4 regions of the Kitasatospora sp. NBC_01300 genome follow, and region 4 is predicted to be linked to each of the others. Evidence: riboswitches for the same ligand, from Rfam matches in the RefSeq annotation. Region 4 holds a riboswitch; each other region holds the start of a gene.
What was found. Region 4 has a riboswitch for cobalamin ahead of OG556_RS36820 (CoA-acylating methylmalonate-semialdehyde dehydrogenase). Riboswitches for the same ligand answer to the same signal wherever they lie in the genome.
Positions count from the first base shown of each region.

Region 1: another riboswitch for cobalamin. It lies ahead of OG556_RS24780 (cobalamin biosynthesis protein); the one in region 4 lies ahead of OG556_RS36820 (CoA-acylating methylmalonate-semialdehyde dehydrogenase).
Region 2: another riboswitch for cobalamin. It lies ahead of OG556_RS05980 (HoxN/HupN/NixA family nickel/cobalt transporter); the one in region 4 lies ahead of OG556_RS36820 (CoA-acylating methylmalonate-semialdehyde dehydrogenase).
Region 3: another riboswitch for cobalamin. It lies ahead of OG556_RS37710 (ABC transporter substrate-binding protein); the one in region 4 lies ahead of OG556_RS36820 (CoA-acylating methylmalonate-semialdehyde dehydrogenase).

Region 1 covers NZ_CP108408.1:5,576,824-5,582,227, forward strand. Annotated here, with positions in the region: gene OG556_RS24770 (putative cobaltochelatase) at 1-317, opposite strand, end outside; gene OG556_RS24775 (cobyric acid synthase) at 314-1,852, opposite strand; gene OG556_RS24780 (cobalamin biosynthesis protein) at 1,849-2,817, opposite strand; cobalamin riboswitch at 2,925-3,057, opposite strand; gene OG556_RS24785 (alpha/beta hydrolase family protein) at 3,342-4,454, shown strand; gene OG556_RS24790 (hypothetical protein) at 4,800-5,404, shown strand, end outside.
Region 2 covers NZ_CP108408.1:1,382,563-1,387,966, forward strand. Annotated here, with positions in the region: gene OG556_RS05940 (M24 family metallopeptidase) at 1-278, opposite strand, end outside; gene rpmF (50S ribosomal protein L32) at 369-542, opposite strand; gene rpsR (30S ribosomal protein S18) at 600-836, opposite strand; gene OG556_RS05955 (GTP-binding protein) at 849-2,024, opposite strand; gene rpsN (30S ribosomal protein S14) at 2,021-2,326, opposite strand; gene rpmB (50S ribosomal protein L28) at 2,326-2,562, opposite strand; gene rpmG (50S ribosomal protein L33) at 2,688-2,852, shown strand; gene OG556_RS05975 (type B 50S ribosomal protein L31) at 2,935-3,183, shown strand; gene OG556_RS05980 (HoxN/HupN/NixA family nickel/cobalt transporter) at 3,269-4,384, opposite strand; cobalamin riboswitch at 4,414-4,628, opposite strand; gene OG556_RS05985 (ArsR/SmtB family transcription factor) at 4,710-5,093, shown strand; gene OG556_RS05990 (Fpg/Nei family DNA glycosylase) at 5,113-5,404, opposite strand, start outside.
Region 3 covers NZ_CP108409.1:970,373-975,776, forward strand. Annotated here, with positions in the region: gene OG556_RS37700 (type I polyketide synthase) at 1-436, opposite strand, end outside; gene OG556_RS37705 (hypothetical protein) at 713-1,354, shown strand; cobalamin riboswitch at 1,466-1,671, shown strand; gene OG556_RS37710 (ABC transporter substrate-binding protein) at 1,766-2,737, shown strand; gene OG556_RS37715 (iron chelate uptake ABC transporter family permease subunit) at 2,734-3,813, shown strand; gene OG556_RS37720 (ABC transporter ATP-binding protein) at 3,816-4,628, shown strand; gene OG556_RS37725 ((2Fe-2S) ferredoxin domain-containing protein) at 4,625-5,344, shown strand.
Region 4 covers NZ_CP108409.1:721,140-726,543, forward strand. Annotated here, with positions in the region: gene OG556_RS36815 (acyl-CoA dehydrogenase family protein) at 1-894, opposite strand, end outside; gene OG556_RS36820 (CoA-acylating methylmalonate-semialdehyde dehydrogenase) at 902-2,401, opposite strand; cobalamin riboswitch at 2,617-2,808, opposite strand; gene OG556_RS36825 (BlaI/MecI/CopY family transcriptional regulator) at 3,059-3,499, shown strand; gene OG556_RS36830 (M48 family metalloprotease) at 3,490-4,437, shown strand; gene OG556_RS36835 (MarR family winged helix-turn-helix transcriptional regulator) at 4,633-5,166, shown strand; gene OG556_RS36840 (ATP-binding cassette domain-containing protein) at 5,170-5,404, opposite strand, start outside.

The sequences.
Region 1 (5,404 bases), on a different replicon from region 4:
ACGATCCGGTCCTCGGCCACGCCGACCGGCAACTCGACCAGCTGGGCGGGGCGTTCGGACGCCGAAGGGCGGTCGTGCGGCCCGTCCGGGCACTGCGGGTCCGGCGCGGCCGGGTCGCAGGCGAACCGGCAGCCGTCGACGGCCGCGAGGGTCGGCAGCAGGCCGGCCAGCGCGCGCACCATGGTCGACTTCGCGGTGCCCTTCTCGCCGCGCACCAGCACGCCGCCCACGGCCGGCGAGACCGCGTTGAGCAGCAGTCCGAGCCGCAGGTCGGGCATGCCGACGATCGCGGTGAACGGATAGCGGACGTCACTCATGCATACTCCCCAGGTGCCCCGGGCGCCAGGAACGGCAGCGATCCTGCCGCCGGCACCCCGCCCTCGATCAGCTTCCACAGCGCGTCGGTGTCGGCGTGCTCCTCGATCAGGTCGCCCAGCCGGTCCAGCCGGGCCTCGCGCGCCTCGGCGAACGAGGTGTCCGGCGCCGGCACGAACGCCCGGCCCGCCAACGCGGCGACCTCGCGCAGGAGTTCACGGCGGAAGCCGTCGTTCTCCAGCGCGCCGTGCCAGGTCGTGCCCCACACCGGGCCGACCCGGCAGCCGTCCAGGCCGTGCCCGTCGTCATCGGAGAAGAACGGTTCGCCCCCCTCCACGGCCACCACCCCGTGGTGGATCTCGTACCCCTCGACCCGCTGCCCGTACGCCGTGCCGACCGGCCGCGCCAGCACCTTCTCGGCGCCGAACCGGACGTGCGTCGGCAGCAGGCCCAGGCCCTCGACCGAGCCGGCCCGGGACTCCACCTCGTCCTCGATCCCGCGCGCCAGCATCTGGTAGCCGCCGCACACCCCGAGGACCGGCAGCCCGGCCGCCGCCCGCGCCTTCAGCGCCGGCTCCAGGCCGCGTTCGCGCAGCCAGGCCAGGTCGGCCACGGTGGCCCGGGTGCCGGGCAGCACCACCAGGTCGGCGTCGGCCAGTTCCTCCGGCCGGGTCACCCAGCGCACCAGCACGCCGGGCTCCTGGGCCAGCGCGTCCAGGTCGGTGAAGTTCGACAGCCGGGGGAAGCGCACCACGGCCACCCGCAGCACGTCCGCCCCGAGCGGGCCGCGGCCGTCGACCCGGTCCACCACCGTGGACAGGTCCAGCGAGTCCTCGGCGTCCAGCCACAGGCCCGGCAGCATCGGCAGGGTGCCCAGCACCGGACGGCCGGTCAGCCCGTGCAGCATGTCCAGGCCGGGCGCCAGCAGCCGCGCGTCGCCGCGGAACTTGTTGACGAACCAGCCGGCCACGTGCCGCTGGTCCTCCGCCGACAGCAGCGCCAGCGTCCCGTACATCGCCGCGAAGACGCCGCCGCGGTCGATGTCCCCGACCACCACCACCGGCAGCCCGGCGGCCGTGGCCAGGCCCATGTTGGCGATGTCCCGGTCCCGCAGGTTGATCTCGGCGGGCGAGCCGGCGCCCTCGCAGACCACCACCTCGTAGCGGCGGCGCAGGTCCGCCAGGCACTCCAGCGACCGTTCCAGCAGGACGGGCTTGCGCTCGCGGTAGTCCAGCGCGCCGACCTCGGCGACCGGCCGGCCCAGCAGCACCACCTGGCTGCGGCCGTCCGCGCCCGGCTTCAGCAGCACCGGGTTCATCGCCGCCTCCGGCTCCACCCGGGCCGCCTGCGCCTGCATCGCCTGCGCCCGGCCGATCTCGGCGCCGTCGGCGGTGACGAAGGAGTTCAGCGACATGTTCTGTGCCTTGAACGGCGCGACCCGCACCCCCTGCCGGGCCAGCCAGCGGCAGATGCCCGCGGTCACCACGCTCTTGCCCGCGTCCGAGGTCGTCCCGGCGACCAGCAGTGCGTTGCTCATGCCCTTCCCCTCCACCGTGTCGTCAGCAAGCGCAGCGCGACGTGCCCCGCGACCGTCGTACCCAGGGCCAGCGCGCCCACCCGCCGGGAGAGCACGCAGGCCCGCTCGATGTCGTCCACCGTCACCGGCCGCAACTCCGCGCCGAGCACCGGCCGGTGCTCCACCCGCTCCCCGTACTGGAGGGTTCCGCCCAGCCGGACGCCCACCGCGCCCGCGAAGGCCGCCTCCGCCTGGCCCGCGTTCGGGCTCGGGTGCGCCGAACCGTCCCGCCGCCAGACCCGCCAGGCCGTTTTCGGCTGCGGCGCGGCGGCCACCGTGAGCAGTGCCGTCAGTCGGGCGCCCGGCCAGCCCGCCACGTCGTCCAGCCGGGCCGAGGCCCAGCCGAACCGGGCGTACCGCGGCGAGCGGTGGCCGACCATCGCGTCCAGCGTGTTCACCGCGCGGAACGCCAGCAGCCCCGGGGTGCCCGCCAGGGTGCCCCAGACCAGCGCGTTCACCACGGCGTCCGCCGTGTTCTCGGCCACCGACTCGACCACCGCGCGGGCGATCTGAGGCCCGTCCAGCGCGCTCGGGTCCCGCCCGCACAGGTGCGGCAGCCGCTCCCGCGCGGCCGTCAGGTCGCCGGTGGCCAGCGACCGGCCGATGGTGCGCGCCTCCCGGGTCAGCGAGGTGCCGCCCAGCACCGTCCAGGTCGCGGCGGCCGCCAGTGCGGCCCGGCCCAGCGGACGCCGGCCCACCGTACGGTCCAGGGCCACCGCGCCGGCCGCGACCGCGCCCACGCACAGTGCCGTGTACCCGGCGCCGGCCACCCGGTCGTCCTGCCACACCCGCCGCTCCAGCCGGGTCGCCGCACTGCCGAAGACGGCCACCGGGTGGCCGCGCCGGGGGTCGGCGAAGCGGGCGTCCGCGGCGAAGCCCGCGACGGCGCCGAGCGCGAACGCGGCGGCGCGGGTCAGCGGGCGCACGGCGGGTTCGGCGGAAGGCCGCGTGGGGTCCGGCGGGGCGGGGCAGCCTGCATCGCGTGCGTGTCCTCACTCAGGGTCCGCGCCCTGGATCGACGTACCGGGGGCGAGAGTCTCCTGGCTTCCGGGTCGGACGCACCCCCGGGCCTTCCAGCGGCTTCTGACGGCCCGCCGTGGCGATGTTCCGAGCGTGCTCCCCGGTGACAGTGGCGGGACCGCGCCGGACTCGCACCGGCTTCCTCTGCATGCCTCCGTTTGGCCCCAGGATCCCATCACGCGGCCGAACCGGGAGTCAACCGAGGTCACGGAGGGGTTGGTCACACCTCGGAGCCCCGTCGCCACCTCCGATCCGCCCACCCCGCCAGAGGACCGCCCGCCTGTCGCCCGCCCCGCCCGGCGCCCCGCCGTGCCCCGGACGGCCCAGCCCGGTGGCCGCCCGCGCGGCCCCCCGGTGAACTGGTGCCCGAACACCGTCCGAACACCGCCCGGACACCGTCCGGTCCAAGACCAGCAGAGCGGGGAGCGATATGCGTTGGGGAACCGCGGCCGTCGTGGCGGCCGCCGTCGTCGGCGCCGGGGCCGCCGTCCTGGTGATCGGCCGTCGGGCCTCCGAACGGCTGGTCCACCCGGCGAGCGCCGCCCGGGAGTCCGGCCCCGTCCTGGTGCGGAGCCTGGCCGCGGGCCGGATCACCTTCAACCGCCGCCCCGAGAGCCTGCGCCCCGGCCGCTGGGCCGTGGAATGGGACGACCACGGCCACGCCGTCGTCGAGGACGTCCTGCACAGCGACGAGCACGGCGTCACCCGCCGCCTCGTCCGCGCCGACCGGGGCACCCTCACCCCCGGCACCGAGGTCCGCTTCACCCCCCGCGTCCACCTCGGCGACCCCACCGAGGCGCTCGGCCTCCCCTTCACCGACACCGCCGCCGACGGCGAACTCGGCGCCCTCCCCGCCTGGCGCCTCGCCGGCAAACGCGGCACCTGGGTGATCCTCGTCCACGGCCCCGGCGCCGACCGGCAGCAGACCCTCCCGGTCCTCCCCGTCCTCGACCGCCTCGCCCTGCCGGCCCTCGTCGTCACCTACCGGGGCGACCAGGGCGCCCCCGCCTCGCCGGACGGGCTCGGCCACTTCGGCGAGACCGAGTGGCGCGACGTCGAGTCGGCGGTCCGGCTCGCCCTCGACAGCGGCGCCGGCCGGGTCATCCTGTACGGCTGGTCCCTCGGCGCCACCATGGCCCTCCAGACGGCCGCCCGCTCGGCCTGGGCCCATGCCGTCAGCGGCCTCGTCCTGGACTCGCCGGTCCTCGACCTGCCCGCCACCGCCCGCCGCGGCGCCGCCCGGGCCGGCTACACCGGCGCCGCCGCCGAGCTCGGCGCCCTCGCCGCCGAGGGCCGCACCGGCGTCGACCTCGCCGACTTCAGCCGCATCGCGGAGGGCGCCGACCTGCGCGTCCCCACCCTCCTCCTGCACAGCCCCGACGATCAGATCGCCCCCTTCCGCGCCGCCGAGCGCCTCGCCGCCGCCCGCCCCGGCGTGGTCAGCCTCCGGCCCTTCCCGGGCGCCGACCATGCCACCCTCTGGAACTCCGCCCCCACCCACTACACCGAACTCCTCCGCCGCTGGCTCACCCCCCTTCTCTGAACCCAGCCCCCCCGCGCGGGAAGTCGCACCGACAGGGCCTCTGTACGAAAGCCGAACCTCACCCGTCAGCCACGGAGCGTGATCGTCCGGGCGAGTAGCGCGACCGTCGCCGCAAGGGTTGTGCCGGGATGGCATGACCCCGCCACCTGTTTCCGGCCAGGCGGTTTGCCTCTGTTGCCCGATTGTTGCCCGATCTTGGGGAGGTGCCGTCGACGGCCGCCCGTCCGTACAGCCAACCGGATGTGACAGAAGGCCGGTACAAGGGGAAGACTGCTCGACGTGACGTCTCGGAATCCGCGCGACCGTGATGCCCCGCTCCCTCCGACGATCGGTACTGGTGCGACGGTGACCCGTCTCCCCGGTACGGCCCACCGGCCCGCCGCCGGCAAGCCGGGCGGGGCCGGGGTACCCCGCCGACGAGGGCCCGCTGCGGCGCCCGGTCGGGGGAGGGTTCCCGTACCGGAGGGCTTCCCCGCGCCGGCCGAGCTGGCGCCGCTGGCCCGCCGGATGCTGGTGGACGCCGTCCGGATCGCCCGCTGGGCGGGGGACCTGGAAGAGGTCGACAAGCGGGGCGAGCTGCTGCCCGATGACGCCCGTGCGGCGGGTCGGGCGCTGGCCATGACGGTCGGCGCCGCCGCCAAGGCGTGGGGGCAGGCACTGCTGGTCGGCCTGGTGGAGGCCAGGGACGGCGGTGCGGTCCCGGGTTGGCGCCTGCACGCCTGGGAGCACGACGACGAGGCGGTCGTCCGCGGCTGGTCGGCGCTGTTCGACGCCTGGACGCTGCTCGCCCCGGTGCCGCCGGCCGCCCTGCGGGGCGTGTTCGCGGTGCTGGCCGGCCAGGCGGTGGACCAGGCGCCGCAGCTGCTGTCGTTCTTGCACCTGGTGGCCGGTCCGGTGTCGGACGGCGAACTGCTGGAGCTGCTGCGCCGGGGCCTGGACGAGCGCCGGGT
Region 2 (5,404 bases), on a different replicon from region 4:
GCGGCGGCGGCCGCCGCCAGGGCGGTGTCCGCCGCGGCCGCCACCGGCATCTGGGTGACGTCCGGCGCGATCAGGTGTTCCCCGGTGTCGTCCGCCGGCAGATCGTCCGGCACTGCCAGCAGCACCCGCTCCTGGGTCAGCAGCAGCGTCGCCCCGCAGGGCGCGCAGCCCGTCAGATACCGCACGTTCGCCGCCCGGGTGATCAGCGCCGCATCGGCCCCGGCCGCACTGCAGTGCTCCCGCACCCGCTCCCGCCGACCCGCGTACGCATCAGACATGCGTCGAGCCTACGAACCCCCACTCCGATCCGCCCGCCGAGAACCCCCGACAGGGCGCGGCCCCACCCCCGCACGCCCCCTCCGTGGTCGCTACGCCCCCTCCGGGTCGATCAGGCCGCGGCGGTAGGCGGGGACCAGGTTCTGGGGGACGAGCAGTTCGCGGCCGTTGAGGGTGATCGGGACGAGCTTCGGGGCCTTGCCCTTCCACTGGGCCCGGCGGTGCCGGGTGTTGCTGCGGGACGTCTTGCGCTTGGGGACGGCCATCGGGGGCTCCTTGTCGGGTGGTGACGGGGCGGTGACGGTGGTGACGGTGGTCGTGGTTTACCGGGTGGCGCCGGCGGCGTACGGGAGGAGGGCCATCTCGCGGGCGTTCTTGACGGCCCTGGCCACGGCGCGCTGCTGCTGGACGGTGAGCCGGGTGACGCGGCGGCTCCGGATCTTGCCGCGGTCGGAGACGAAGCGCCTCAGCAGGTCGGTGTCCTTGTAGTCGATGTGCTCGATGCCGGCCGCGAACAACGGGTTCGGCCGATCCTTGGGCGGGTTCGGTCGCTTACGCACAGTGACGGCTCCTCAGTGAACGGGGTCGAGCAGGTCCCGGAAGGCGTCCGGCAGGGCCTTCCAGCCGGGTTCGCCGGCGGCGAGTTCGGCGTCGGTGAGCAGACAGGAGTCGAGCAGCCCGGTGACACCGTCGACGTCCAGGCCCTCGGCGGTGAAGCTGAGCTGCTGCACCCGGTCGCCGTGCAGAGGGTGCCAGTCGAGGGCGGCGGCGGCCCGGCGGGCTGGCGGGTACAGCTCCCAGGCTGCGTCGGGCAGGGAGGTGAGCCAGGGCCCGCACTCCTCGACGGCGAGGTTGGCCCCCGCGGCGTCCCAGGCCAGCATCAGGTCGGGCCGATTGGCCAGCCAGAAGCGGCCGCGGCTGCGCTGGGCGGCGGGGACGAGCAGCTCCAGCGCCCGGTGCAGCCGCTCGGGGTGCAGCGGGCGGCGGCGCTCCCAGACCAGCGTGGTGACGCCGGCCTCGTCGCTCTCCTGCGGGAGCAGCGCGATCGCCGGGTTGACCCGGTCGCGGGCGGCGGCGACGTCGAAGCCGCCGAGGGCGGCCCGGGTGAGCGCGCCGGTGCCGAGCCGGACGACCCGGGCGGTGGGGTGGAGCTGGCGGAGCAGCGCGAGCCCGGGCGTGTGCGCCGTCGCGCGCGGGACGGCGAGGGTGGTGGCGTACTCGACCTGGTGGGCGAGCGCCTCCGCGCGGGTCCGCTGGTCCTGGCGGGCGGTGTGCTCGCCGTGCTCCACCAGGTCGTCGGAGACGGAGAGTTCGCCGACCAGCCGGTCCGGGTCGACGGCCGTGACCACGCCCGCGAGTTCGACGGCGTCCTCCAGGTGGCGGCCGTCCGCCTCTCCCCCGGCGATCACCTCGACGGCCGGGTGCGGGTCGCTGCCGCCCCACAGTTCGACGATCGCGAGCCCGTGCCGGCCTTCGTCGGCGATCCGCAGCAGTCGCGGCAGCAGGTCCTCGCGCAGGGCGCAGCAGGGGCAGTCGTTCACCAGCGGGACGTCGGCGGCGTCGAACCCGCCTCCGGTGTCGCGCAGTTCGCGGTGGACGACGCCCTGCGAGGCGTCCCGCAGGTCGTGGTGGAGGACCACCGCGTCCACCGCGGCCGCCGCCAACTCCAGGACGGCGGCGCGGCGCTGGTCGGCGTGCAGTCCGGCGACGACCACCACGGGCAGCTTGATCCCGTCCACGCCGCTCACCAACTGGCCTTGCGGACGCCGGGCAGGTGGCCGGCGTGGGCGTGGACGCGCAGGTTGACCCGGGAGAGGCCGAAGGCGCGCAGGTAGCCGCGGGGGCGGCCGTCGACGGCGTCACGGTTGCGGATCCGGGTGGCGCTGGCGTCGCGGGGCTGGCGGGCGAGTTCGGCCTGGGCGGCGGCGCGTTCGGCGGGGGCGGTGCCGGGGTGGGCGATGACCCGCTTGAGCTCGGCGCGGCGCTCGGCGTACCGGGCCACGACGGCGCGGCGCTGCTCGTTCTTGGCGATCTTGCTCTGCTTGGCCATCAGACCTTCCCCCCTCGGGCGCGGATGCGGGCGACGGCGGCCTCGATGCCGATCGTGTCGATGGTGCGGATGCCCTTGGCGCTGAGGGTGAGCCGGACGTACCGGCCCTCGCCGGGCAGCCAGTAGCGCTTGTGCTGGATGTTGGGGTCGAAGCGGCGGCGGGTGCGGCGGTGCGAGTGCGAGATCGCGTTGCCGAATCCGGGCCGACGGCCGGTGAGTTGGCAGTGGGCGGACATGGGTGCTCCCTGGCGTCCGGGAATGGGCAGGACGGAGCTCACGTTACACCAGATGAAAATGACTTCCATTTCGATGTACGGTTTCGTCCCAGCCCCGAACACCCCGCCAACCCGGGAGGACACCCATGGCCCGCAGTGAACTGCGCCCCGTCATCAAGCTCCGCTCCACCGCCGGCACCGGCTACACGTACGTGACCCGCAAGAACCGCCGCAACGACCCGGACCGGATGGTCCTGCGCAAGTACGACCCGGTCGCGCGCCGGCACGTCGACTTCCGCGAAGAGCGCTGAACCCCGCCCGCCCGAGCCGAACCCCACCCGAGCCGAACCCCGCCGGCCAGCCAGCCCACCAGCCCGCCCGAAGGAGCCCGCCATGAAGCCCGGCATCCACCCCGCCTACCGCCCCGTCGTCTTCCGCGACAAGGTCGGCGGCCTCGCCTTCCTCACCCGGTCGACCGTCACCAGCGACCGCACCGTCGAGTGGGAGGACGGCAACACCTACCCGGTGATCGACGTCGAGATCTCCTCGGCCAGCCACCCCTTCTACACCGGCCAGTCCCGCGTCATGGACACCGCCGGCCGGGTCGAGCGGTTCCGCCGGCGCTACGGCGACCGGCACTGACCGGCAACGCCCCGCAACGCCGAAACGGCGCCTTCCCCGGGATCCCGGGGAAGGCGCCGTCGCTGCTCGCTGTTCGCTGCCGTCGCTACTCGGCGGCCGCCCAGCGCTTCTCCACCCGGGCCAGCTTCCAGTAGGCGATCGCCGCGGCCCAGACCACCACGAACAGCCCGGCGATCGCGTAGCCGACGTTGTCCAGCGAGATGCCCGCGATCCAGCCGGTGACCGGGTCGGTCAGATCGAGCTTCTCGTGCAGCACGCCGACCAGTTCGATGGTGCCGATGACGAAGGCCACCGCGATCGACAGCCCGGTGATCGTCAGGTTGTAGTACACCTTCCGGACCGGGTTGGCGAAGGCCCACTGGTACGCGAAGTTCATGAACGTCCCGTCCAGGGTGTCGAACAGGCTCATCCCGGCCGCGAACAGCAGCGGCAGGCAGACGATCGCGTACCAGGGCAGCCCGGCCGCCGCGCCCGACCCGGCCATCACCATCAGGGTGACCTCGGTCGCGGTGTCGAAGCCCAGCCCCAGCACCATGCCCACCGGGAACATCTGCCCGGGCCGGGTGATCGACCGGGTCGCCCGGTTCAGCACCCGGGCCATGAAGCCGCGCGAGTTGAGGTGCTCCTCCAGCTGCGCCTCGTCGTACGACCCGGCCCGCATCGCCCGGAACACCTTGAGTATGCCGAGCAGCGCGGCCAGGTTGAGCGCGCCGATCAGGTAGAGGAACGCGCCGGAGGCCGTCGTGCCGACCATCCCGAGCCACTTGTGGGTGGTCGAGTCGTCGTCCATCAGCGTGCTGGCCAGCTGCGCGCCGCCCGCCACCAGGGCGGCCATCAGCACCACCATCGAGGAGTGCCCGAGGGCGAACCAGAAGCCGACCGAGACCGGCCGCTTGCCGTCCGCCATCAGCTTGCGGGTGGTGTTGTCGATCACCGCGATGTGGTCGGCGTCGAAGGCGTGCCGCATGCCGAGGGTGTACGCGGTGATCCCGAGGCCCACCCCGAAGACCTGGGTGCCGACCGCGTAGTTGTGGGGCGCGACCAGGAAGATGAGCGTCCCGAAGGCCACCACGTGCATGGCCAGGATCACCCCCATCAGCCCGGCCGTGCGGACGGTGTCCTCGCGCTTCCAGCGGAACGTGGGCAGCACGGACGGTGTCGCCGGTGCCTCGGCAGCCGCGGCGGTTTCGGGCAGGGTCATTCGGGTCACGCTCCAGCACCTCGTGGAAACACTTCGTGAGATGCCGTGGCCGGTCTCCTGGCTTACGGGGGTCCCGTACCCGCCTTCCCAGGTGCGCGAGGCTCCCAGTGGCGTCGTGGGTACGGACGTCTCTCCATCGTCGACGATCACGATGGCCCGATCACAGTGGCGAGGGCCGCTCCGGACTGGGACCCCTGAGGATCCGTCACCGGTCTTCCCGAGCACCACGGCGGGGAACACCGTAGGGGCCAGGACCCACCCTTGCAAGGCTGCGTACCTGCGCAGGTGTCCAGGATCACAGGCCCCCTCCTGCAACAATGTGCGCATGCATCTCGTACCGGCCGACCGCGCGGGCCACCGCACCATCGACGGACACCGGGTCTGCGAGGCCATCGCCGCGATCGGCGACCCCGCGCACGTCCGCACCTGGGCCGAGCGGTTCTCCCTGCTCGCCGACCCCGGGCGGCTCGCCCTCCTGCTCGCCCTCCACCGGGCCGGCCCGCTCGCCGTCTCCGACCTCGCCGTCGCCACCGGCATGCGCGACCCCGCCGTGTCCCAGGCCCTGCGGCTGCTCCGCACCGCGGGTGTGGTCGCCGGGGACAAGGACGGGCGGGTCGTGCGCTACCGGCTCGTGGACGAGGCCCTGCGCCCCCTCCTCGACGCGTGCGCCGCCGCCGAACACCACGAGCCCAGCACGGCCGTCGGCTGACCGGCCGGACAGTGCCCGGTCAGGCCGCCTGGCAGGCGGGGCACCAGAAGAGGTTGCGCGCGGCGTGCTGCTCCGTCCGGACGTCGGTGCCGCAGACCAGGCAGGGCATCGCGGCCCGCCGGTAGACGTACACCTCACCGCCGTGGTCGTCGACGCGCGGCGGGCGGCCCATCGCCTCGGGGGTGTGCTCGGGGCGGACGGTGTCGATCCGGCCCGCGCCGACGCCCTCGTGCATCAGGGCGACCAGATCGGCCCAGATCGCGTCCCACTCGGCCCGGGTGAGGTCGCGGCCGGCGCGGTGCGGGTTGATC
Region 3 (5,404 bases), 250 kb from region 4:
TCGACGGGATCGGGCCCGCCCCGGTGAGCACGGTGTGCAGGCCGCGGTACGCGGCGCCGAGGCGGTGGAGCTGCGCGAGGTGCGCGGGGTCGGTGATGATGGCCGAGGCGCCGCTGTCCCGCAGGTAGTGGTCGAGTTCGTCGTCGGAGGAGCGGGGGTTGAGCAGGACGCCGACCGCCCCCGCCCGCAGCACGGCGAGGCAACCCTCCACCAGCTCCACGCAGTTGCCCAGGCAGAGCGCCACCCGATCCCCGCGCCGGACCCCCGCCCACACGAGCGACCCGGCCAGCCGCCCGGTCCGCCGCTCCAACTCGGCGTAGCTGACGCCGCGCGAGAAGTCGTGGAACGCGACCCGGTCCCCCGACCGCTCGGCGTGCCTCCTCAGCAACTCCGGCAGCGGCCGCACCAGATCGTCATACCGCAGTTCACCACTCACGCCCCGGCTCCGACCTCTCGCCACTCGTGACCCACTCCCCCGTCGATCCCCTCCGTACCCAGTAACACACGGGCACAGACCGAGTCCTGCGGACTCGCCGCAGCTGCGCTCGCGGCCGCTGAGGAACTGCGGCGCTTCGAAGCCGCAATCAGGCCTCCGACCTGCGGAAACAGCAGCTCTCCAGCCCCAGGAGGGCGCGAGGTCACAGCACCGTGGACTTTGAGCGCTGCCCCCGATACCGCCCTCCCCGTCCGGCGCCCGTGTCAGGCTGGGGGAATGCTCTCCGACTCCGCCGCCCCCAACGCCTGGCACACCCCGGCCGAACTGGCGCCGCTCGACGGCAACGAGGCCTTCCGCGGCACCGATGCCGGGACGGTGCTGGACTTCTGGCGCTACGCGATGCCCGACTTGCGAACCAACACCACCCGGGGCCTGCTCGCGGAATTCCTGGTCCACCGCGCCGTCGGCGCTGTGGCACGCAACATGGAATGGGACAGCTTCGATGTCCTGACGCCTGACGGGCTCAGGATCGAGGTCAAGACCAGCGCCTACCTCCAAGCCTGGGGTCAGCGTCAGCTGTCGGAGATTCGCTTCTCCCGGCTGCGCGGACGCACCTGGACTCCCGAGGACGGTGACGCCGCAGAGCAGTCCTACAACGCGGATGTCTACGTCTTCGCCCTCCATACCGCGCTCACCCACGCCGACTACGACCCGCTCGACATCGGCCAGTGGCGCTTCCACGTCGCTTCCCGTGCTCTCGTGGAGGCCACCGGACAGGCCAGCCTGGGCCTTGCTTCCGTACGCCGGCTGTGTGGCGAACCCGTCGACTACGAGGGGCTCGCGGCCCGGATCTCGGCCTGCTCCCTCCAGTCACCCTCAACTGGCGGAGCCACCGAAGCTGCCACCGCCACTGCGTGACAGCGCGCCGGCAGGCCGAACACACACCTCCGTCAAGGCGCTGCCGCTGCCGGCGCTTCGCGTGGCCGGTGGGCGTCCTTGAGCCGGTCGGCACCGACCTGACCACGCCTGATACCTTGCCATCGCCGTGGTGTACGGGAAACCGGTCTGAGTCCGGTGCGGCCCTCGCCACTGTTGCCGCGGAGTTCCGCGGCCCTCGCTGACCGGCTTTTCCAGCGGTCAGGGCCACTGGGCGGGCTGGAAGAGCCGTCCGGGAAGGTCGGCTGCGGCGTGTTGATGCGGAAGCCAGGAGACCGGCCACGGCGCGACATGTTCCACGAGGGTTTTGGAGAACACGTGCCCAGCGGTCTGCTGTATCCGTTTCGATCGATATGTTCTGTTCGCCCCACAGGTCCGATACGTGTCGGCCGGGTGGTCGCGGCCGTCCTGTTCACCGGCGTGCTCGGGGCCTGCACCGGCGCCCCCGCGCCCGCCACGTCCGGCGGGGCGGCCGGAAGTGCCGCGCCGGTCAGCGTGGACAACTGCGGGACCACCGTGACGGTCGGCGCGCCGCCCGCCCGGCTGGTGACGCTCAACGAGGGTGCCACCGAGGTGGCCCTGTCCCTCGGCCTGCAGTCCCGCATGGCCGGTACCGCCTACCTCGACGATTCCGTCCCGGAGAAGTGGAAGGCGGCCTACGACTCCGTCCCGGTGCTCTCCAAGGACTACCCGACGAAGGAGAAGCTCCTCGCGGCCCGTCCCGACTTCCTGTACGCCTCCTACTCCAGCGCGTTCACCGACAAGGTCGCGGGCACCCGGGACGAGCTGCGCGGCCAGGGCATCCCGTCGTACCTGTCCCCGTTCGGCTGCTCGGACAAGAGCCAGGTGCCGCCGACGGCCTGGCAGGCGGTGTGGGGCGAACTGAACGACGTCGCCAAGGTCTTCGGTGTCACGGAGCGGGCCGCCGCGATCCAGCAGCAGCAGGAGCAGCAGCTCGCCCAGTTCACGGCGACGGCCGCGGGCAAGGGTCTGAAGGTCCTGTGGTACGACTCGGACACCAAGTCGCCGTTCGTCGGTGCCGGCCACGGCGGACCTCAGCTCGTGCTCGATGCCGTGGGCGCCCGCAACGTCTTCGCGGACCTGCCCGGCGGCTGGCAGAACGTGAGCTGGGAGAAGGTCGTCGCGGCGGACCCGGACGCCATCGTGGTCGCGGACGCCGGCTGGGACACGGCCCAGTCCAAGATCGACTACTTGGAGAACGACCCGGTGCTGAGCAAGCTCACCGCCGTGCAGCGCAAGGCTTTCGTGGTGGTGCCGTTCTCGGAGTCGACTCCCGGCGTGCGGCTCGCCGACGGTGCCGCCCGGGTGTCCGCAGGGCTGGGCCAGCTGCACCCGGGTTCATGACCACCGAACCCCGCCCCGCCGTGCGGCCCCCCGGTCCGGGCCGCACGACGGCGGCCCTGGCCATCGGTGCGGCCCTGCTGCTGACCACCGTGCTCCTCGGCCTGGCCGTGGGCTCGCAACCCGAGCCGGTCCGGACGGTGATCGATGTCGTGGCGCGCCGTCTCGGGCTGGGCGGCCCGCACGTCACGCTGCTGGACGACCAGATCGTCTGGCAGTTGCGGCTGCCCCGGGTTCTGGGAGCGGCTGCCACCGGCGCGGGCCTCGCGGTCTGCGGCGCGGTGCTGCAGACGCTGACCGGGAACGACCTGGCCGACCCCTTCCTGCTCGGGATCTCCGACGGAGCCGCCGCCGGCGCGGTCACCGTGATCGTCCTCGGCGTCGGTGTGACCGGCGCCGTGGGCACCGGCGCGGTGGCGACGGCGGCCTTCGCCGGTGCCCTGCTCGCCGCCGTCGTCGTCCTGGCGCTGGCCGGCGCCCGCACCCGGTCGCTACCGACCACCCGGACCGTGCTCGCCGGCATCGCGGTGGGGCAGATGTGCGGGGCCTACACCTCGTTCGTCGTGCTGGTCCTCGGGGACCGCAACGCGGCCCGCGGTGTCATGGAGTGGACGCTCGGCTCGGTCGCCGGCGTGCGGTGGCCCACCGCCGTCTTCCTGACCGCGGTCGCGCTGGTCGGCGTCACGGTCCTGGCCTCCTCGGCCCGCGACCTGGACGCCTTCGCCTTCGGCGAGACCGCCGCCCGCTCCCTGGGCGTCCACGTCGAGCGCACCCGCTGGGTCCTCGTCGCCACCGCCGCGCTGGTGACCGCGTGCCTGGTCGCCAACACCGGCGTCATCGGGTTCCTCGGCCTGGTCGTACCGCACGTGGTCCGTCTGGTCTGCGGCCCGCGCCACGCCCTCCTGCTGCCCGTGTCGGCACTGGTGGGTGCGTCCCTCCTGGTGGGCAGCGACATCGTGGCGCGCTCGGTCCTGCCCGACCGGGAGATCCCCGTCGGCGTCATCACGGCCGGGCTCGGAGCGCCCTTCTTCGCCTGGCTGCTGTGGCGCCAGGGGCGGGCCGAGGGGGGACCGCAGTGACCGTGCCGCCCCCCGCCGAGCTGCGCGCGGAGGAGCTCCGCGTGCGCATCGGCGGAGCCACCCTGCTGGACGCGGTCTCGCTCGCGTTCGCCCCCGGCCGGATCACGGGCCTGCTCGGGCCCAACGGCGCCGGGAAGACCACCCTGCTGCGCGCGGTCGCCGGACTGACCCGGCCGAGCGCGGGGCGCGTCCTCCTGGACGGAGAGGACCTCCACGCCCTCACGGCCCGCCGACGAGCACGACGGGTGGCCTTCATGGAGCAGCAGGCGGACACCCGGTTGTCGCTGCCGGTCCGTCAGGTCATCGAGCTCGGACGCACGCCGTACCGCAGCCGCTGGCCCGTGCCGACGAACTCCGCCGCCGACGCCCACGAGCGGTCCGTGTTCGCCGATGCCGTTGCCGCGGCCGACGTCGGACACCTGCTCGACCGGGCCTGGCCGACGCTGTCGGGCGGCGAACGGCAGCGGGTCCAGCTCGCGCGGGCACTGGTGCAGGAGCCCGGCGTGCTCCTGCTCGACGAGCCCACCAACCACCTCGACCTGCGCCACCAACTCGGCTTCCTCGGCGCCGTACGCGGGCTGGGCGTCACCACGGTGGCCGCGCTGCACGACCTCGAACTCGCCGCCGCCTACTGCGACGAGGTCGCCGTCCTGCTCGACGGCCGGCTGGTCGCCCACGGGCCCAGCTCCGACGTGCTCACCTCGCCCACGATCGCGCACGTCTACGGCGTCGACGTGACCGTGGAACGACACCCCCGGCACGACAGGCCGCACATCCGGTGGAACGGACTGCTCCCCGAAGGGACAACACCATGACCCTCCCCGTCCCGGGCGCACCCGCCCGCCGCAGTGCCACGCTCCTGGTCGGCATGTCGATCGGGGAATCCGTCCGCCGTGACGAACTCCTCCGGACCGCGGCCTCGCACCGGGCCTCGATCGCTTTCCTTCAGCAGGCGGACCCCTCCCTGTCGGCCGAGCTGACCAGGCTGGCCGACGCGGGCACCGAGACCGTGGTCGTGATCGGCGTCCGCCTCGCGGCTTCCGGCCCGGGCCAGTCCTGGCTACGGCGGATCGCGGCGCACTGGTGGCGCGAGCGCGCGGGCCACCGTCCCGAACTCCTCGTCGCGACCCGCCTCGCCGACTCACCGGACGCGGTCCCCGCGGTGGCCGCGGTGACGAAGGCCGTCACCGGCGAGGAGCCCGGCCTCACGTCCGCGGCCTGGGAGGACGTCCCCGGCCACCGGCACCAGGTCCTGGTGTGCCGCGGCCCGCGTTGCGCGGCCCAGGGCGCGGAGGAGGGACTGCGCGCCCTGGTACAGGAGCTGACCGAGCGCGGCCTCGGCGACGACGACGTGCTCGTCACCCAGACGGGGTGCCAGTTCCCCTGCAACCAGGCCCCCGTCGTCAGCGTGCAGCCGGACGACATCTGGTACGGGAGGATCGACCCGGCCGTCGCCGGCCGCATCGTCACCGAGCACCTCGCCGACGGACGACCGGTCGAGTCCCACCGGCTCCCACGCCACAGGAGCTGACCCACGCCGAAGGCCAGAGGCCCTGCCGGAGACACCTCCGGCAGGGCCTCTGTCGGTCAG
Region 4 (5,404 bases):
CCGCCAGAGCAGCGACCTGGCCGCCTCCAGCTCGGTGGCCATGTCGGCGAGCCGGAACTGCAGCGCCTGGGCGTGCAGCAGCCGGGCGCCGAACGCCTCGCGGTCCGCCAGGTAGCCGGTGGCCCGCTCCAGGGCCTCCTGCGCTCCGCCGAGGGAGCAGGCGGCGATGCCGAGCCGGCCGCCGTTCAGCCCGTTCATGGCGATCCGGAAGCCCTCGCCCTCGGCTCCGAGGAGGCGGTCGGCCGGGAGCCGGACGCCGTCCAGCCGCACCTGGCGGGTGGGCTGGGCGTTCCAGCCCATCTTCTTCTCGTCGGGCCCGAACGAGACGCCGGGGTCGTCGCGTTCGACGACGAACGCGGACACCCCGCCGGCCCCCGGCCCGCCGGTGCGGGCCATCACCAGGTAGACCTGGGAGACGCCGGCGCCCGAGATGAACTGCTTGACGCCGTCGAGGACCCAGTGGTCCCCGTCCCGGCGGGCACGGGTGGTCAGCGCCGCCGCGTCCGAGCCCGCGCCGGGCTCGGTGAGGCAGTAGCTGGCGGGGGTCGCCATGGCGCTGAGGCCCGGCAGCCACCGGGCGCGCTGGGCGTCGCCGCCGTAGCGGTCGATCATCCAGGCGACCATGTTGTGGATGGACAGGTAGGCGGCGATGGACGGGCAGCCGGTGGCCAGCGCCTCGAACACGAGCACGCCGTCGGCGCGGCTGAGTCCGGAGCCGCCGGACTCCTCGCGGACGTAGACACCGGCCAGGCCGACGTCCGCCGCCTTGCGCAGCACGTCCACCGGGAAGTGCTTGGCCTGGTCCCACGCGACCGCGTTCGGCGCCAGGTGTTCGCGGGCGAAGGCCCGGGTGGTCGCCGCGATGGCGAGCTGGTCCTCTGTGAGGTCGTGCACGGCGTCCTCAGCCCATCGTCGGGATGGTGAAGCTCGCGCCCTCCTTGACCCCGGAGGGCCAGCGCGAGGTGACGGTGCGGGTGCGGGTGTAGAAGCGGATCGAGTCCGGCCCGTGCTGGTTGAGGTCGCCGAAGCCGGAGCGCTTCCAGCCGCCGAAGGTGTGGTACGCGACCGGCACGGGGATCGGCACGTTGACGCCGACCATGCCGGTGTTCACCCGGCGGGCGAAGTCCCGGGCCGTGTCGCCGTCCCGGGTGTAGATGGCCACGCCGTTGCCGAACTCGTGCTCGCTGGGCAGGCGCAGCGCCTCCTCGTAGTCGGCGGCGCGGAGCACGGTCAGGACGGGGCCGAAGATCTCCTCCCGGTAGATCCGCATGTCGGGAGTCACCCGGTCGAACAGCGAGGCGCCGAGGAAGTAGCCGCCCTCGTGGCCCTCCAGCCGGAAGTCCCGCCCGTCGACCACGAGTTCGGCGCCCTCCTCGACCCCGAGGTCCAGGTAGCCGCGGACCCGCTCCAGCGCGTCGGCGCCGACCAGCGGGCCGAAGTCCGCCGCCGGGTCGTCCGAGCGCCCGACCTTCAACGCGGCGATCCGCTCGACCAGTTTGGCCACCAGGGCGTCGGCGGTCTCCTCCCCCACCGGGACGGCCACCGAGATCGCCATGCAGCGCTCGCCGGCCGAGCCGTAGCCGGCGCCGATCAGGGCGTCCGCGGCCTGGTCGAGGTCGGCGTCCGGCATCACGACCAGGTGGTTCTTGGCGCCGCCGAAGCACTGCGCCCGCTTCCCGTGCGCGGCGGCGGTGGCGTAGACGTACTGGGCGATCGGCGTGGAGCCGACGAACCCGACCGCCTGCACCCGCGGGTCCTCCAGCAGGGTGTCCACGGCCTCCTTGCCGCCGTTGACGACGTTCAGCACGCCCGGCGGCAGCCCGGCCTCCAGGAACAGTTCGGCCAGGCGCAGCGGCACCGAGGGGTCGCGCTCCGAGGGCTTGAGGACGAAGGCGTTGCCGCAGGCCAGGGCGGGTGCGGCCTTCCAGAGCGGGATCATCGCCGGGAAGTTGAACGGCGTGATGCCGGCGACCACGCCGAGCGGCTGGCGCATCGAGTACACGTCGATGCCGGTGCCCGCGTTGTCGCTGAACTCGCCCTTCAGCAGGTGCGGGATGCCGGCGGCGAACTCCACGACCTCCAGGCCGCGTTGGATGTCGCCGTGGGCATCGGCCACGGTCTTGCCGTGCTCGGCGGACAGCAGCCGGGCCAGCTCGTCCTTCTCCTGCTCGACGAGTCGGAGGAAGCGCAGCAGGACGCGGGCCCGCCGCTGCGGGTTCCACGCGGCCCACGCGGGCTGGGCCTGCGCGGCGTCGGCGATCACCGCCTCGACCTCGGCCCGGCTCGCCAGCGGCACCCGGGCCTGCACCCGGCCGGTGTTGGGGTCGTACACGTCGCCGAAGCGACCGGAGGTGCCGGCGGTGGGCTTGCCGGCGACGAAGTGGGTCAGTTCTCGGACCATCGGGTTCCTTCTCTCGACAGGGTGGGGAGAGGAGGAGGATCGGAGGCCGCCGCCCGTCGGCGGGCACACGGTGGTGCGCCCCTCGGCACGGGCGTACGGCGGCAGCACGGAACATCAGGGCGTGGACGCCCCGGCGGCCGTGGGCACGGGACGACCAGGAGCAGCAGTGGAGCGGGAGCAGCCCGGAGTCATGCGTGTCGTCTCCATCCTCGTGGAAAACACGGAACACCCGCGGCCGGTATCCTGACTCCCGGATCACCGCACGCCCCCAGGCCTTCCCGGCTGGCTGCCAGTGGCCTTCGTCTGCGAGGACGAACTCCCCGGTCACAGTGGCGGGACCGTGCCGGACTCACACCGGCTTCCCTGACACCGCGGACCTGCCCTCGACCATATAGTTGGACGTCCTAGTAAGTCCAGAGGCCCGCACGCGCGTTGCGCCATCGGGTTCCCGCCTCACCGAGCACCACGCGACCGGGCGGTGCCCGCGATCAGGCACCCGGCAGCGCGGCGCCACGAGCCCGTAAAGTTAGCTGAGGCACACCTAAGCAACACAGGTCGAGCCCATCTTCGCCATACCGGCGCGGGCGGGCCTCGGCCGCCGACCGCCGTCGGCACCGGGGGTGTGCCTGCCGGGAGTGTCGGGACAGGGAGAACGATGTGAGGGACGGTCGGGACGCCAGGCGTCCGCACGGGGAGCTGGTCGCGGACGTGCTGGCGGTGCTGTGGGCGGCCGGCGAGCCGCTGACCGCCCAGCAGGTCAAGGAGGCGCTGGACCACGGGCTGGCCCGCACCACCGTGGCGACGATCCTCACCCGCCTGCACGAGAAGGGCACCCTGGTCCGCAGCCGCCCCGCGCGGTCCTTCGCCTACGCCCCGGTGGAGGACGCCGCCGGACTGGCGGCCGGGCGCATGCGCCGGGAGTTGGAGAAGGAACCCCAGCGGGACCTCGTGCTGAAGCGGTTCGTCTCCTCCCTGTCCGAGGACGACGAGGACGTCCTGCGCAGCCTGCTCCTCGAAGCCCAGACCGAGGCCGGGGCCGCGACCGCGACCGCAGCGGACTCCGGCAGGCCCGAGCGCGAGGACGACGCATGGGCCTGATCCTGGCGGTCGTCGCCCTGGCCCTGCTGCTCCCCTGGGCCGCGGCGCCCGCCGCACGCCGCCTGGCCCTGCTGCTCCCTCCGCGCGAGGCCTCGCTCGCGCTCACGGGCGCGGCCGTCCTGCTGGCGGGCGGCACCGTCGCGGCACTCGTCGGACTGTTCCACGTCCCGTTCCTGGCGGGCCTGGAGCACCTGCCGCTGTCCGGCGTCGTCGCCCGGTGGCCGGCCGTGGTGCCGGTGTCCTGCGCCGCCGGGGCCGCGCTGGCCGTCCAGGCCGTACGGCTGACGCTGCGCTGGCGCGGGCACCGCGTGCTCCTCGCCCGCGCCTGGGGCCTGACGGCCGATGCGACGAGCGACGGCGACCTGCTCGTGGTCGCGGGCGAGGAGGCCGAGGCCTTCGCCCTGCCCGGCCACCGGGGGCGCCCCGGCCGCGTCGTCGTCTCGACCGGCATGCTGCGCGCGCTGGGGCCGGAGGAGCGCGCGGTGCTCCTCGCCCACGAGCGCGCCCACCTGCGCGGGCGCCACCACCTGCTGTCCGCCGCCGCCGACCTCTCCGCCGCCGTGCACCCGGCGCTGGCCCGGCTGCGGGCCGACCTCGACTACCACCTGGAACGCTGGGCCGACGAGCAGGCCGCCGCCGCGGTCGCCGACCGGCGCACCGCCGCGACCGCCATCGCCCGGGCGGCCCTGGCCGGATCACCGCCCGCCCGCCGGGGCGCCGGGCCCCTGCTGTCCGTGAACACCGGCCCCGTGCCCCAGCGCGTCCGGGCCCTCCTGGGCCCCGAACTCGCCCGCCCGACCGGCCGCAGGGCGCACGCCGCCGTCGCCCTGGTCGCCGCCGTCACGGTCGCGGCCCTGCTCGGCGCGGCCTTGGCGTACGGGCTGCACGAGTACGTCGAGTACGCGGCCCGGGCCCTGAGGGATCACGGCACGGTTTGACGACATCGATGTAGACCAACCGTGCGGGTCCGGGTATGGTGAGGCTCGGCTGACCCGTGCGGGCCTTGGCGCTGCCGCCCTCCGGCGATCAGCGGCCGCGTCCACTCCGGCCCGCGGGCTCGGCGTCCCCGCGCGGGTGCCGCCAGCATGGCCCCGGACCGAGAACACGGCGGCCACCGGACGATGGGACCTGGTGTGTACGACGGGAGGACGGGCTCGACGAGCCCCTTCGAACAGACCGTCTACCTCCTGTCGACGGCCGGCCGGGCGGTCGACCGGCTGCTGGCCGACCGGCTCGACGCGAGGGGAATGGGCCCGGCCCATCAGGCGATGCTGTCCGCACTCGCCCAGTTGGGGCCGCACGGGCGCCGCGACCTCACCGAGCACGCCGCCGCCGCCGCAACCGGGACCGACTCCGCCCAGGCCCTGGACGACCTCCTGTCCGCAGGCCTGGTGCACTCCATGGTCGTCCAGATCGGCGGGCGGCAGGAGGTGCTGACGATCACCCCGGCCGGGCAGGCGGCGCTGGACGTCCTGCACGACGACGCGTCCGCCGTCCAGGGCGACCTGCTCGCCTCGTTGACGAAGGGCCAGCGCGCCGAACTCAACTCCCTGCTGCGGCGGGTGTGCACGGCGGCCGCCCGCGGCGCGGGACGCCGCGCACCCTCGCGGCCGGGCCCCGGCTGGGTGCTCACCGGCGGACAGCGCCGGCGGTGGGTCGCCGAGTAGGAGTCAGCGGACGCCGGCGGGCTGCTGCGCCGTGAGCGGTGCGGGGTGGGGGCCCGCGAGCGGCAGGACGTGGTCGGCGCGGCCGGTGACGAGGGGGAGGTCGTGGCTGACGAGGACCACCGCCAGGCCCCGGCTGGTGCGCAGGTCGTCGAGGAGGTCCATGAGCGCGGCGGTGGTGTCGCTGTCGAGGGCGGAGGTGACCTCGTCGCAGAGCAGGACGTCGGGTTCGGCGGCCAGG